3 regions of the Williamsia sp. Y853 genome follow, and region 1 is predicted to be linked to each of the others. Evidence: riboswitches for the same ligand, from Rfam matches in the RefSeq annotation. Region 1 holds a riboswitch; each other region holds the start of a gene.
The links. Region 1 has a riboswitch for S-adenosylmethionine ahead of AC1TPF_RS21340 (ABC transporter substrate-binding protein). Riboswitches for the same ligand answer to the same signal wherever they lie in the genome.
Positions count from the first base shown of each region.

Region 1 (4,374 bases):
CAGCTCAGCGACCCCGTGCCCACCACCGAGGCCATCGTGGCCTTCGTCGGTGGCCGTTGATGAGCAAGGACCACAGCGACATCGGGTCACCGGGCGTACTCGACGAGAATCTGGAAGACCTGTACGAGAACGCGCCATGCGGGTATCTGTCGACGTGGCCGGACGGGCTCATCGCAAAGGTCAACACCACTCTGACGGTGTGGCTCGGACAAGACCGAACGTCATTGCTGGGCAGACCTTTCAGCGATCTGCTCACCGCAGGCGGGCGGATCCACTACGAAACCCACTTCGCACCGCTGCTGCAGCTGGAAGGCGTACTGAGCGGAATCACCGTCGACCTCGTCGCGGCCGACGGCCGACGACTGCCCGTCTTCGTCACCGCGAACGTGAAGATCGGTGCCGATGGAACCGCCGTGCTCGTCCGCATCACCGCACAGGACGCACGTGACCGACGCGCATACGAGAAACAGCTGCTCGAGGCGCGGCGCCATGCAGAAGAAGAACGTGCGCGCATACAACTGCTCGCCTCGACTCTTCAGCGCTCGCTGCTTCCACCGTCGTTACGACCTCCCGATGGCATGGAGGCAGCGGCCCACTACCACGCCGCGTCGATCGACGATGTCGGCGGCGACTTCTACGACGTGTTCGCCCTGTCGGCGCACAAGTGGGGGTTCTTCCTCGGCGACGTGTGCGGCAAAGGGGCCACCGCGGCAGCGGTGACCTCGCTGACCCGCTACACGCTGCGCGCTGCGGCGGTGTACGACGACGATCCGATTGCGGTGTTACGCAACCTCCACACCGTGTTGCATGCGAATCACCAGGGTGACGAACCACGGTTCTGCACAGTGATCTTCGGTGTGCTCACCCGCCGCGACAACGGATTCGACGTCCACCTCGCCAGTGGTGGGCACCCACCCGCCCTACTGCTCACCGCCGCCGGTCAAGCGCAGTACGTGAGCACCGAAGGTGGGCAACTGGTCGGCATCCTGCGCGACCCTGAGTTCGTCTCGAAGCGGATCCACCTCGATGCCGGCGACACCCTCCTGCTCTACACCGACGGGCTCACCGAGGCGCGGACCGGACCTGGTCCCGAGCGGTACGACGACAACGGTGCGCTGCTCGAGTTCGCCGCGGCACACACGCCGACGTCCGCAGGCCAGATCATCGAGGACGTGCGGGCATTGCTCGACAGTTTCGGTGCCGGGCTCGAAGACGACACCGCGCTCATCGCACTGAGTGTCCCCCACCCCGGGGTCTAGAGGGTTCGGAGGGCGGCGAGCAGAAGGTCGACGTCCTCGGAGGTCGAACCGAGGCCGAGGCTGGCGCGTACAGCCCCTGAGCCGTGGCCCAGACGGTCCAGAAGCGGGTGGGCGCAGAATCGTCCATCGCGCACCCCGATGCCGTGTTCGGCCGAGAGATGGGCTGCCACCTCAGATGCCCGATGCCCGTCGACGACAAAGCTGACAACGCCAACGGCATCGGTGCTGTCGGTGAAGATCTTCAGGGCATGCACGCCCGGGATCTCCGCCAGACCATTGCGCAACCGGTCGGTGAGTGACGTTTCATGGGAAACAACAGCCTCCCCGAGGGATTCGATCTCGACGCAGGCCGCCGCGAGCGCAGCCGCACCCAGGACGTTGGGCGAACCGCCTTCATGACGGGCAGGCGCGGGCGCCCACTTCACGTCCTGCTCGGTGACATTGAGTACGGCACCGCCGCCTGCGAGGTACGGGTCGGCCGCATCCAGCCAATCCCGCAGTCCGACAAGCACTCCGGCCCCGAAAGGCGCGTAGGTCTTGTGTCCTGAAAAGGCCAGGTAGTCGATGCCGCCTGCAGTGATGTCCACCCTGCGGTGCGGAACCAACTGCGCTCCGTCGACAGCGATCCGAGCGCCGTTGCGGTGCGCAAGATCTGCCAGTTCACCGATCGGCAAGATCTCGCCGGTGACGTTGGAAGCACCGGTGACCGCCAGCAACGCCGCACCGGTCTCTATCAGTGCGGTCTCCACGCGAACGATCGTCGCGGCCAGCGTATTCGCGGCACGGACCACGTGAACGTCACTCCACGGCAACAGATTTGAATGATGTTCCAGATCGAGGACGACGACCTTTCCCGGCACACAGCGGGCCAGGAGGTTCAGCGAATCGGTGGTGTTCCGCGTAAAGATCAGGCAGTGCTGCTCGCCGGCACCGACAAAGTCCGCGACCTGCTCACGGGCGGTCTCGTACGCCTGCGTCGTGACCTGCGATGCGTAGCCCGCGCCCCGATGCACGCTCGAGTAGGTCGGAAGCAATTGTGTGATTCTCTCGACCACGCTGCACAACGCCGGTGCACTCGCCGCGTAGTCGAAGTTGACGTATCGCGTGGTCGAGCCATCCCGCAATGGCGCCTGGGTGTCCGAACCTTCTATCGCTGCAAGAGCATTCAGGGTTCGATTCAGTGTTGCAGTGCTCATATCTCACACCAGCTTCCGGTGTCAGGGATTCCGCACGCACCAAGTTTCGAACCTGCCGATGGAGCAGTTCGGAACTCGGACGTGGGGGGTCCGCGCTTGCCTGTTCGGGTTCGAACAGGCCAGGTCTTCACCCGGAGCACCCCGCCGCGATGGAGGGTTGCTGACCAGCAAGCCGGGGCTATTCGCTGGTACTCGTGACCGACGCCGACGCTAACAGACTTTTACGGCGTCGTCCATACCCATGTGCTTTAACTTCTCGGCGATCGGAACTCCGCGCATCCATCGGATTTCCGCAGGAGCGTGAGTATGGTTCTGTCCAACAGTTGAAATCCCCTGCCCGGGCATACCCACATGATGCCCGGATTCGCTTGGTGGACAACAACTGCCCTGTGTCAACGAGTATCAGCGCCAAGTTCCAGCTTGCTGGTCGGCAACCCTCCACCGCGGCGGGGTGCCCTGGATGACAGACACGGCCCCAGCCTTCACCGGCATGGGGCAAGCGCGGGGTTCACGCAAGCGAGCCCGAAGAGATTTCCGGAAGCTTGATGACCTTGTTCAACGCACCACGCGATCGAATCCTGAGCACCTGCCACGCCCATTGCATTCACGAGGAGAAAACCGATGTCCCGAACACCTGCTGCCGGCCGATTGAGACGGGTGCATCCCGGACCGGGTCATCTGAGCAAGGCCACGATTCTTACGGCTCTCACGGTCGGACTTGTCGCCAGCGCCTGTGGCTCCGGCGACAGCAATAATTCCGCGACGGCCACCGGTGATCCCGTCGACGGCGGCACCCTTCGGTTTGCCATCAACAGCAGTCCCGGCGGCTGCATCGACCCCCATCAGAGCCCTGCCGACGTCGCCGGCTTCTTCTCCCGCCCGATCCTCGACTCTCTTGTCGCCCTCAACACCGACGGCAGCCTCGACCCCTGGCTCGCCACCGAGTGGAGCGTGTCCCCCGACCAGCTCACCTACTCCTTCACCCTCCGCGACGACGTCACCTTCTCCAACGGAGAAAAGTTCGACGGCAACGCAGTCAAGGCCAACCTCGACCACATCGTCGACCCCAACACCAAGTCCCAACTCGCGGCCAACACCATCGCCACCTACGCCGGCACCAACGTCATCGACCCGACGCACGTGGAAGTCACCTTCTCCGAGCCGAATTCGGCCTTCCTTCCCTCCGCGGCCTCGGCATACCTCGGCATCGAGGCCCCCTCCACCCTGACTCAGGGAACAGATGCCCTGTGCAGCAAGATCGTCGGCACCGGGCCGTTTGTCAGTGAAGCCGGCTACACCCCGAACAAGGGCATCGACTACACCCGCAACGAGGCCTACAACTGGGGTCCGGGCAACGCCGACCACTCCGGCAAGGCACACCTGGCAGCCATCAGCATCCAGGAGATCCCCGAAGACTCCTCTCGCTACGGCGCTTTGACCAGCAATCAGGTCGATGCGATTGCCAGCGTCCCGCCGGTCAACGTCAGCGCGCTCAAGGACACACCCGGCTATTCCGTCGAGACGGTCCAGGCTCCGGGCGGAAACTACAACTACTACCCCAACACACAGGCCGGCGTCTTCTCCGACATCAAGGTCCGCGAAGCCTTCCGGGCCGGAATCGACTGGGACACCATCGTCGACAAGCTCTACTTCGGCGTCTTCCAGCCCGCGAAGAACACCTTGAGCCCCGCCACGGTCGGCTACAACAAGGCCAGTGAGTCGGCGTACGTCTACGACGAGGACAAAGCCAATCAGCTTCTCGACGAAGCCGGCTGGACCGCACGCGACGGCGACGGCTACCGCACCAAGGACGGAAAGCGTCTGACCGTCGTGCATCCCTTCCTCAAGGAATACGCTCGCGAACAACGCGACACCCTGCTCGAGCAGGTGCAGTCGTCCGCCAAGAAGATCGGTGTCGA
Region 1 is NZ_JBXCJC010000004.1:172,443-176,816, reverse strand. It holds gene AC1TPF_RS21355 (alpha/beta fold hydrolase) at 1-60, shown strand, start outside; gene AC1TPF_RS21350 (PP2C family protein-serine/threonine phosphatase) at 60-1,259, shown strand; gene AC1TPF_RS21345 (aminotransferase class V-fold PLP-dependent enzyme) at 1,256-2,455, opposite strand; SAM riboswitch class IV at 2,543-2,655, opposite strand; SAM riboswitch class IV at 2,846-2,963, shown strand; gene AC1TPF_RS21340 (ABC transporter substrate-binding protein) at 3,077-4,374, shown strand, end outside.

Region 2 (4,374 bases), on a different contig from region 1:
GTCGAAGCGGGTGGGAGGTGTTGCTGTGGTCATCGGTAGGGCCTTTCGAGTGGAGCGCTATCGCCAGAAGCCATGTCTAGAGAACGTGAGAGCCGTACATCTCGCCGAGTGGATCGGCGATGAGTTCGAGGCGGGCCCCGTCGGGGTCGCGGAAGTACAGCGACACCTCGCTGTGTTCGATGAGTTCGACGCCCGCGTCGATCAGTTTGTCGCGCAAATGTTTCCAGCGCTGCGGCTCGACACTGATCGCGACATGATGCAGCCCGCCGAGGACTTCCTGGTATGGACCGACATCCAGGCCGGGAAAGTCGAAGAACGCCAAGAGATTTCCGTTGCCGATGTCGAAGAAGAAGTGCGAGGAGCCGGGATAGTCGCGGTTCTCGATGAGTTCGGTCAGCGGGAATTCGAGTAGGTCCTGGTAGAAGCGAACGGTGCGTTCGACGTCGCTGCTGACCAGTGCGGTGTGGTGCAGACCGCGAGCAGAGGAGGCCGGCCGGGATTCGGCGGGTATCAGGTGTTCGGCGCGGATCGCCTCACGCTTGCCCGCATATTCCTGCAGGCGCTTCTCGTCGATGTCGGCGGTGCTCATGGCCGGTCCTTCCGTGCGGGGGTCTTCATCCAGTGTGCGCTTCGTGTGGGCAGAGGTAAATGGTTGCGTGCTCAACTACTTCGGTAGCGTACCGCAACTGGTTGCCTTGTCAACTACTTTGGCTATGCTCTAGTCGTGGAATCAACACAGTGGCTCAGCGAGGACGAGCAGCGGACGTGGCGCGCGTACCTGGATGCGACCCGGTTGCTGCTGCGGACGCTCGATCAGCAGCTCGCCAGGGATGCGGGTTTGTCGTTCACCGACTTCGAATTGCTGGTCATCTTGTCCGAGGCGCCGCAGCACCGACTGCGCATGCGGGATCTGGCTGATGCGATCACGACCACGAGAAGTGGCGCCACCAGGGCAATCGGCCGTCTGGTCGACGCCGGATGGGTGCTTCGCGTCGAATGCGAAGACGACAAACGCGGCATGATGGCGGAATTGACCGACGCCGGGATGCAGAAGCTGGCGTCGGCGAGCCCCGGACATGTCGCCGAGGTCAGGCGAAACATGTTCGACCTGCTCAGTCCGCGCGACGTTGCCGTGTTGGGGCGAGCATTCGCCGACACACGCGAACACCTGCTGCAGGCGCCCGAGTAGACGGCCGGTTCGATCGACAAGTCATCCCGGCTGCGGTGTGGCGGTGAAAAGTCATTGCGGGTACAAGCATCTTGCCGAACCTCTTGTACTCCCGGGCGCCGACCGGTCCTCGCTGATGGCAGATCGGGAGATCGCGTTTGTTCTGTTTGGCGTCGCAGCCCCCAGGATCATCGAAGACGAGGGCAACAAGCCATAGCGGGTCCGGCGACCTGGGCGCACGATTCCGATGGCCATCAAAAGATGGCGTGGGGTTTGAACCTGACTGAATCTAACCGTTCCACGGCGGGTGGTCATGACGCGTCGTGCCGGACGGCCTGCGATCACCGCGCACCGACCGGATCGCCCTGGAGGCTGTTGTGCTGCGGCAATGCTTCAGAAAGTCCATCGGTCCGTTCGCCGGAAAGGGCTGAACATCCCTGATGGCGGGACCAACGTGACTCACACTGTCTGTCGGGCAAGTTGATTCATCGTTTGACGCGTTATGGGCACCGGCTTACTGTGCACAAGGATCATCAAGAGCGATTGAGAGACCCGGCTCGCTGACGTCGCAGCAACCCCCCGCCTCGGCGGGTGCGGGTGCTACTGCCGGGACCGATGAAGGTTGTGTGCCATGCCGTCAGTTCAGGAGTCCGGGTGAAGTTTCTGTTGATCAGTCTGATCACCCACACGCCTCACCCGTTGTCCGGCGAGACCGTGACCCCGGCGGAGCGGTTTCGAGAAGTGATCGACAACGCGGTTCTCGCAGAGGAATTGGGCTTCGACGGTTTCGGGGTGGGCGAGCGGCACGAGAGGCCGTTCATCTCCTCGTCGCCACCGGTTGTGCTCAGTAACATCGCCGCACGGACTTCGACCATCGCGCTGTTCACCGCGGTGACAACGCTCAGTCTGCTCGATCCGGTTCGCGCCTTCGAGGACTACTCGACCCTCGACAACCTCTCCGGTGGCCGACTGCAACTGATGATCGGCAAGGGCAACGGCGCCGCGCAGGCCAAGCTGTTCCACGTCACCGAGGCCGACCAGTGGGAGCGCAACCGGGAAGGCTACGAACTCTTCCGACGGTTGTGGGAGGACGACACGGTCACCTGGACGGGCAAGTACCGGCCGTCGTTGACCGACGCCGAGGCCCTGCCCCGCCCGCTGCAGAAGAAGATTCGCGTCTGGCACGGCAGCGCCACCAGCCGTGAATCAGTCGATCTGGCAGCATTTTACGGAGATCCGCTGTTCTCGGCCAACGTCACCAATCCGATCGAACCCTATGCCGAATTGATCGACCACTACCGAGCGCGGTGGGCGGCATACGGGCACGATCCGGCGGATGCTCTCGTGGGTGCGGGATCGGCCGGGTACTACGCCACCAAGAACTCGCAGGATGCGATCGACACATACCGCCCGATCTTCGACGCCACCTTGGCGAGAATCGGGTCATTCGGTCTGCCGCTGGTGTTTCCGACCCTCGAGGACGCCATCGAACGAAGCTCACTTCTGCTCGGGAGCCCGCAGCAGGTGATCGACAAAGTGTTGCGATATCACGAGAAGTTCGGTCATGAGGTCATGCATCTGCACGCTGACGCCAGCGGCCTCACAGACTCCCAGCATCGCGACTCGCTCGAACTCTTCCAGTCCGAGATCGCACCGGTGCTCAGACGTGAGATCCCGAGCCGCCCGATCTCCACTCCCGTCGCGTTGGAGGCTCTGACATGACCGCTTCGACCCGGCTCCCGCCGTCGATGCGTATCGGTCGGCGCATCTTCGCGCACTTCATCTGACACATCGAAAAGGACAAACATGCCAGTAGAGTTCCTGGGGATCGCTGCCACGAATGACGGCACCGAGATCCACCCTCGTACCACCGCCGGCTCCTTCGACAGGGAGTACACGCTCAAACTCGCTCGTGCACACGAGGATTTCGGATGGGACCGGATCCTGTTCGCCTATGGTGCCGGTGCTCCTGAACCTGCGGCGGCCGCCTCATACATCGCGAGCAATCTCGAACGCATCGAGATCCTGCTGGCACACCGTCCCAATGTCTCGTACCCGACATTCGCCGCCAAAACCTTCGCAACACTCGACCAGATCTCCGCGGGACGGGTGACGGTGCACTTCATCACCGGCGGCAACGACAGCGAACAGCAGCGGGAGGGTGACTTCCTGTCGAAAGACCAGCGGTACGAACGCACCCGGGAGTACATCCAGATCGTCAAGAAGGTGTGGACCAGCCGGGAACCGTTCGACCACAACGGCACCTACTACCGGTTCAACGACTTCGTCTCCGATGTCTTCCCGGTTGCGCAGCCTCGGCCCGACATCTCCTTCGGCGGGTCGTCGTCGGCGGCCTATGCGGTCGGCGGCGCGGAGGCAGATATCTACGCGCTGTGGGGTGAACCCCTCGAAAACACGGCCGAGCAGATCGCGTCGATCACCGCGTCTGCGAAGGCCGCAGGTCGTGAAGGGCGCCCGCGATTACAGGTCGCGTTCCGGCCGATCATCGCCCCGACCGACGAATTGGCCTGGCAGAAAGCCGAATCGATACTCGGTCAGCTCAATGCCCGAGCAGCCAGCGCCGCCCAGCTCCCACGCGGATTCTCCCTGACATCGCCTCAGAATGCCGGTTCCCAACGTCTACTGGAGATCGCTGATTCAGTCGACCGCTTCGGCGCCGCGGGATGGACGGCAACGTCCAAGGCAACCGGGGGCGGCGGAAATTCCAACGCGCTGGTCGGTTCTCCGGAGACGGTGGCAGCCGCGCTGCTCGAGTACTACGACCTGGGGATCGACATCCTCTCGGCCCGCGGCTACGACCTGCTCGACGACGCGATCGACTTCGGCCGGTATGTGATTCCCATCGTTCGTGAGGAAGTCGCCAAGCGCGACAGGAAGATCGCGGGTGTGGCGTGAGCGGGCTGGTTCAAAACCACACTGATTTTATTGAAGATATTGGGGCGCAACGGTTTAACCTCATCAGTGAGCTGATAACGGGCGAAGCAGCCGCCGCTTCTCCGCAGGAGCGTGCTATCGCCAGGATCGATGGAGGAAATCGATGAATGCACGTGTGTCCCGCCCGCTGTTCGCCGTAGTCGGCGCCGCGCTGATGACAGCAACCCTGCTCAGCGCCTGCGGGTCCGACGCCTCCGGCGGCGAGGGCGACGCCGGCCCCGCTGCGCCGGGTGGAACCCTGCGCTACGGGC
Region 2 is NZ_JBXCJC010000002.1:809,446-813,819, reverse strand. It holds gene AC1TPF_RS15750 (pirin family protein) at 1-33, opposite strand, end outside; gene AC1TPF_RS15745 (VOC family protein) at 77-589, opposite strand; gene AC1TPF_RS15740 (MarR family winged helix-turn-helix transcriptional regulator) at 725-1,189, shown strand; SAM riboswitch class I at 1,696-1,790, shown strand; gene AC1TPF_RS15735 (LLM class flavin-dependent oxidoreductase) at 1,823-2,890, shown strand; gene AC1TPF_RS15730 (LLM class flavin-dependent oxidoreductase) at 2,975-4,084, shown strand; gene AC1TPF_RS15725 (hypothetical protein) at 4,081-4,230, shown strand; gene AC1TPF_RS15720 (ABC transporter substrate-binding protein) at 4,227-4,374, shown strand, end outside.
Region 2: another riboswitch for S-adenosylmethionine. It lies ahead of AC1TPF_RS15735 (LLM class flavin-dependent oxidoreductase); the one in region 1 lies ahead of AC1TPF_RS21340 (ABC transporter substrate-binding protein).

Region 3 (4,374 bases), on a different contig from region 1:
CGGTGCCATCCGCAATCGCTGAAGCTCCACCGGAGACAACGACCACCACGACCAACGCGCAGGTGACCTCCACGCTGACGCCGAAACCGACCGAGACCACGTGGGATATGGCACCACCGGTTGTCGATGGAAACCCCGAACCTGGTTGGGTGACAACCGAATTGCCGCCGCCGGTTTCTTTTTCGGATCCGCCGACGAGAACCCTGAGCCCGTCCCTGATCCCGTTCCCGTTGCCGAGCATCACGTGGCCGCCCAATCTCGACCTGTCGTCCCCGTCGTCTCCGTCGTCTCCATCGTCTCCGTCGACTCCTCCGCCGCCGGAATCAACGACGCCCGATCCGATCCCGGAGGCTGAACCCGCTCAGCCGCAAGAGGGCACGCAGTCGCCGGCACCGTCCGCGCCTGCGCTCGTTGCCCCAACGGTTTCACCGCGGTCCGACGATCCGGCGTCAGGTACGGTGCCGACGTCGCCGCCGGCAGCCTGACGATTTTCCGGTGCTGCCGCACCTGACCGACTGCCACGTGGGCCGGCCGGTCAGGTGGCGGTATCAGCCACGCGCGAGGACGAGAGTCTTCTTGAGAAGGTCTGAGACCGCTTCGAACTCGGTCAGGAATCCGTCGTGGCCATTGGCGGAATGCACCACGTGCAATCCGTCGACGCAGCCGGACATGAGTTCGGCCAACTCGATCTGCTGACGCAGGGGATACAACCTGTCGGAGTCGATGCCACCGACCACGACGGGTACGTGGCAGCTCCGCAGGGCGGCTTCGATGCCACCGCGTCCGCGTCCGACGTCGTGGTTGTTGAGCACCTCGGACAGCACCACGTAGCTACCCGGATCGAACCGGCGGACAAGCTTGTCGGCCTGGTGCTCGAGGTAGCTCTGCACCGCGTAGCGGCCGCCGTGTAGCGGATCTTCTTGTCCCTGAGGGAGGTTGGCGAACCTCTGGTCGAGTTCGGGTTCGCTGCGGTAGTACATGTGCGCGATGCGGCGGGCAATGCCGAGACCTGACGTGGGGGTACGACCGGTGCCGTGATAGTCGCCGTTCTGCCAGTTGGCATCGGCCTTGATTGCCGCAATTTGTGTTGTCTGCGTACCGATTTGGTCGGCTGATGCGCGAGCGCCCACGGCCAGGATCAAGCCGCTCCGCACTCGCTCCGGGTAACCGATGACCCATTCCAGCGCGCGGGCGCCACCCATCGAGCCGCCGATGACGGCTGCGACGGTATCGATCTGCAGCGCGTCGAGCAATGCGACCTCGGCGCGGACCTGATCGAGCACGGTGATGTTGGGGAACCGTGAACCCCACACCTGCCCGTCGGAATCCAGTGATGCAGGGCCGGTGGAACCGCCGCATCCACCGAGGACATTCGCCGAGACGACACACCACTCGTCGGTGTCGACTGCGGCGCCCGGACCGATCAGCCCGTCCCACCAACCGGGGGCGGGCTGATCGGGACCGGCGGGTCCGGTTGCGTGGGAGTCGCCGGTCAGGGCATGCAGAGCCAGAACTACGTTGTCGCGGGTGGGCGAGAGTGTGCCCCAGCGCTGAAACGCCAGGGTCACATTCTCGATCTGTCCACCGTTGTCCAGCGAAATCGGGCCGACCGGCACACTGGTCAGCTGCCCATCGGGCAGGGATTCCCAGTCCGGATGGATTCGTGGTGGCGTGTGCGGGTCGATACTCACCTCACTTGGCCGCAGCGAAGCCTGCATCGAGGTCGGCGAGGATGTCGACGACGTTCTCGATGCCGACAGCCAACCGGACCAGGCCGGGGGTCACGCCTGCGGCCAGCTGCTCTTCAGCGATCAGCTGGGAGTGGGTGGTCGAGGCGGGATGGATGACCAGCGAGCGCACATCACCGATGTTGGCGACATGGCTGTGCAGGACCAGTGCGTCGACGAACTTCTTGCCCGCGTCCACGCCGCCGACGATCTCGAAGCCGATGATCGCGCCCTGGCCGCGCGGAGCCAATTCCTGGCCTCGCTTGTACCAGCGCGAGGATTCGAGTCCGGCGTAGGCCACCGACTCCACCTGCGGGTGCTCTTCCAGGTACTTGGCCACCGCCTGGGCGTTCGACACGTGGCGTTCGATCCGCAGGCTGAGTGTTTCCAGGCCCTGGGCGATGAGGAACGCGTTGAACGGCGAGATGGCGGCACCGGTGTCGCGCAACCACTGCACGCGGGCCTTGAGGGCGTAGGCCGGAGCACCGAGGTCGGCAAAGATCGCACCGTGGTAGCTCGGGTCCGGGGTGGTGAATCCGGGGAACAGGTCTACACCGTCACGCTGGCCCCGCCAATCGAAGGTGCCGCCGTCGACGATCACGCCGCCGATCGCGGTGCCATGTCCACCAAGGTATTTCGTGGCCGAATGCACCACGATGTCGGCGCCGTGCTCCAGCGGGTTGATCAGGTACGGGGTGGCGACGGTGTTGTCGACGATCAATGGCAGGCCGGCCTCGTGGGCGACGGCGGAGATGCCGGGGAGATCGAGGATCTCGTTGTTCGGGTTCGAGATCGTCTCACCGAACAGCGCCCGGGTGTTGGGCTGGATGGCCGCGCGCCAGCTGTCGAGGTCTTCGGGATCTTCGACGAAGCTGACCTGGATTCCGAGCTTGGGCAGCGTGTAGTGGAAGAGGTTGTACGTACCGCCGTACAGTCGCGGGCTCGACACCACGTGACCGCCGTTTTCGACGATGTTCAGGATCGAGTAGGTCTCGGCGGCCTGACCCGACGCGACGAGCAGAGCCGCCACGCCACCTTCGAGGGCTGCGATTCGCTGCTCGACGGCGTCCTGGGTGGGGTTCATGATGCGCGTGTAGATGTTGCCGGGCTCGGCCAGACCGAAGAGGTTGGCGGCGTGCTCGGTGTCGCGGAACGTGTACGACGTTGTCTGGTAAATCGGCAGGGCACGGGCAGAGGTTGCCGAATCAGGGCTCTGGCCAACATGGACCTGTTTGGTTTCAAAGCTCCAGTTGTCAGCCGGATTGACGTCGGTGTCAGACATGTAGGACTTCTCTTTCATGGTCGGTAGACATCCAATTAGAGGGTCCGACCTTTCGGACCCCGCGCTTGCCGCGGCGAACCGCAACCTGGTCGTCACCCGGAGCACCCCACCGCGGTTGGAGGGTTGCCGGTCAGCTAGCCGGGGCTTGTCGCTGACACTCAGGACCTGGCCAAAAGGATATAACACGCGGTTCCTGTTCAAAAAAGCGTTCAGCGCACGGAGATTCTGCGATTCGCCACCAGCCGGATGCCCCTGTACTACGTTCATGCGATTGGCCATTGTCAATGTCCACCGTAACTTTGGTGAACTGCCTCGAAATGCTTGAGGCCGTCGGTGATTCGAAACAACTGGGGCTGCTGTGGGTGTGAGGACGAAGCCTGATCGCGCTGTTCCGAAACCGGCCGGCCGACGGGTGGCGGCGCTGGCATCCGGAGCGGCTGCGGTCGCGCTGCCCGTGTTGACCTTCCTCGGGAGTGCTCCAGGGCTCGCGGCCCAGGCGCAGGCGTACGACTGTGGTGACGGCGTCGTGTTCGTGGTGGCCGGAACCGACGATCCGAACTTCCTGCACACCATAGGGGTGGAGACCCGCTACAGCGCCCGGGGCTACGTGATCAAACGCGTCGACTATCCGGGGACCTTCTGGCCACTCGGTGCACAGAGTTACGACGAGAACATCGACATCGGACAAGCCGCGCTCACCCAGGATGTGGCGACCTATCAGGCCAACTGCCCGGGCAACCCGGCCGTCATCGCCGGCTATTCGCAGGGGGCCCGGATCGCAGGCGATGTACTGGCCGACATCGCGGCAGGCAAGGCCGACGGCGTGACCTCGGTCGGAGTGTCGGGCGAGCTCTATTCCGACCCTCGGCGACGCGGCACAAACGACGGTGCCGGAGCCGAGGTCAACCTCATCAATGCGTATCCGGGTGCGATGCTCGATGGTTCGCGCGACGGCGACTTCGGCGACATGCCGGTGTATTCGGTCTGCATCGATGGTGACCCGGTCTGTGACATACCCGACCCGCGGCGAGATCCGATCGGGGCATTGGACGCGTTGCTGGGCTTCTGGGTCAAGCACCACAACTATGGCGACATCATGACGGCAGGCCCGGGGGTGGCTGTGGGCACCGACGGGATCACCGTCATCGAGGGTCCCGACGGTGCCACGGTGATCTTCATCGCCGCCGATCCCTCACTCACCACTGTGCTGGCGCAGGTCGGACTGCCCAATCTGCTGCGCCCGGTGATTCTGGATTTCCCCTATGCCGAACCGGAGGTCATCCGGCCGATCTCCCGCGCGATCATGGGCTTGCTGCCTGCGCTCCCGCAGCTCGGGCATGGTGCGTATCTGACCGACCTGTACAC
Region 3 is NZ_JBXCJC010000002.1:217,813-222,186, reverse strand. It holds gene AC1TPF_RS13015 (Hsp70 family protein) at 1-485, shown strand, start outside; gene metX (homoserine O-acetyltransferase MetX) at 549-1,718, opposite strand; gene AC1TPF_RS13005 (bifunctional o-acetylhomoserine/o-acetylserine sulfhydrylase) at 1,693-3,009, opposite strand; SAM riboswitch class IV at 3,066-3,175, opposite strand; gene AC1TPF_RS13000 (cutinase family protein) at 3,374-4,374, shown strand, end outside.
Region 3: another riboswitch for S-adenosylmethionine. It lies ahead of AC1TPF_RS13005 (bifunctional o-acetylhomoserine/o-acetylserine sulfhydrylase); the one in region 1 lies ahead of AC1TPF_RS21340 (ABC transporter substrate-binding protein).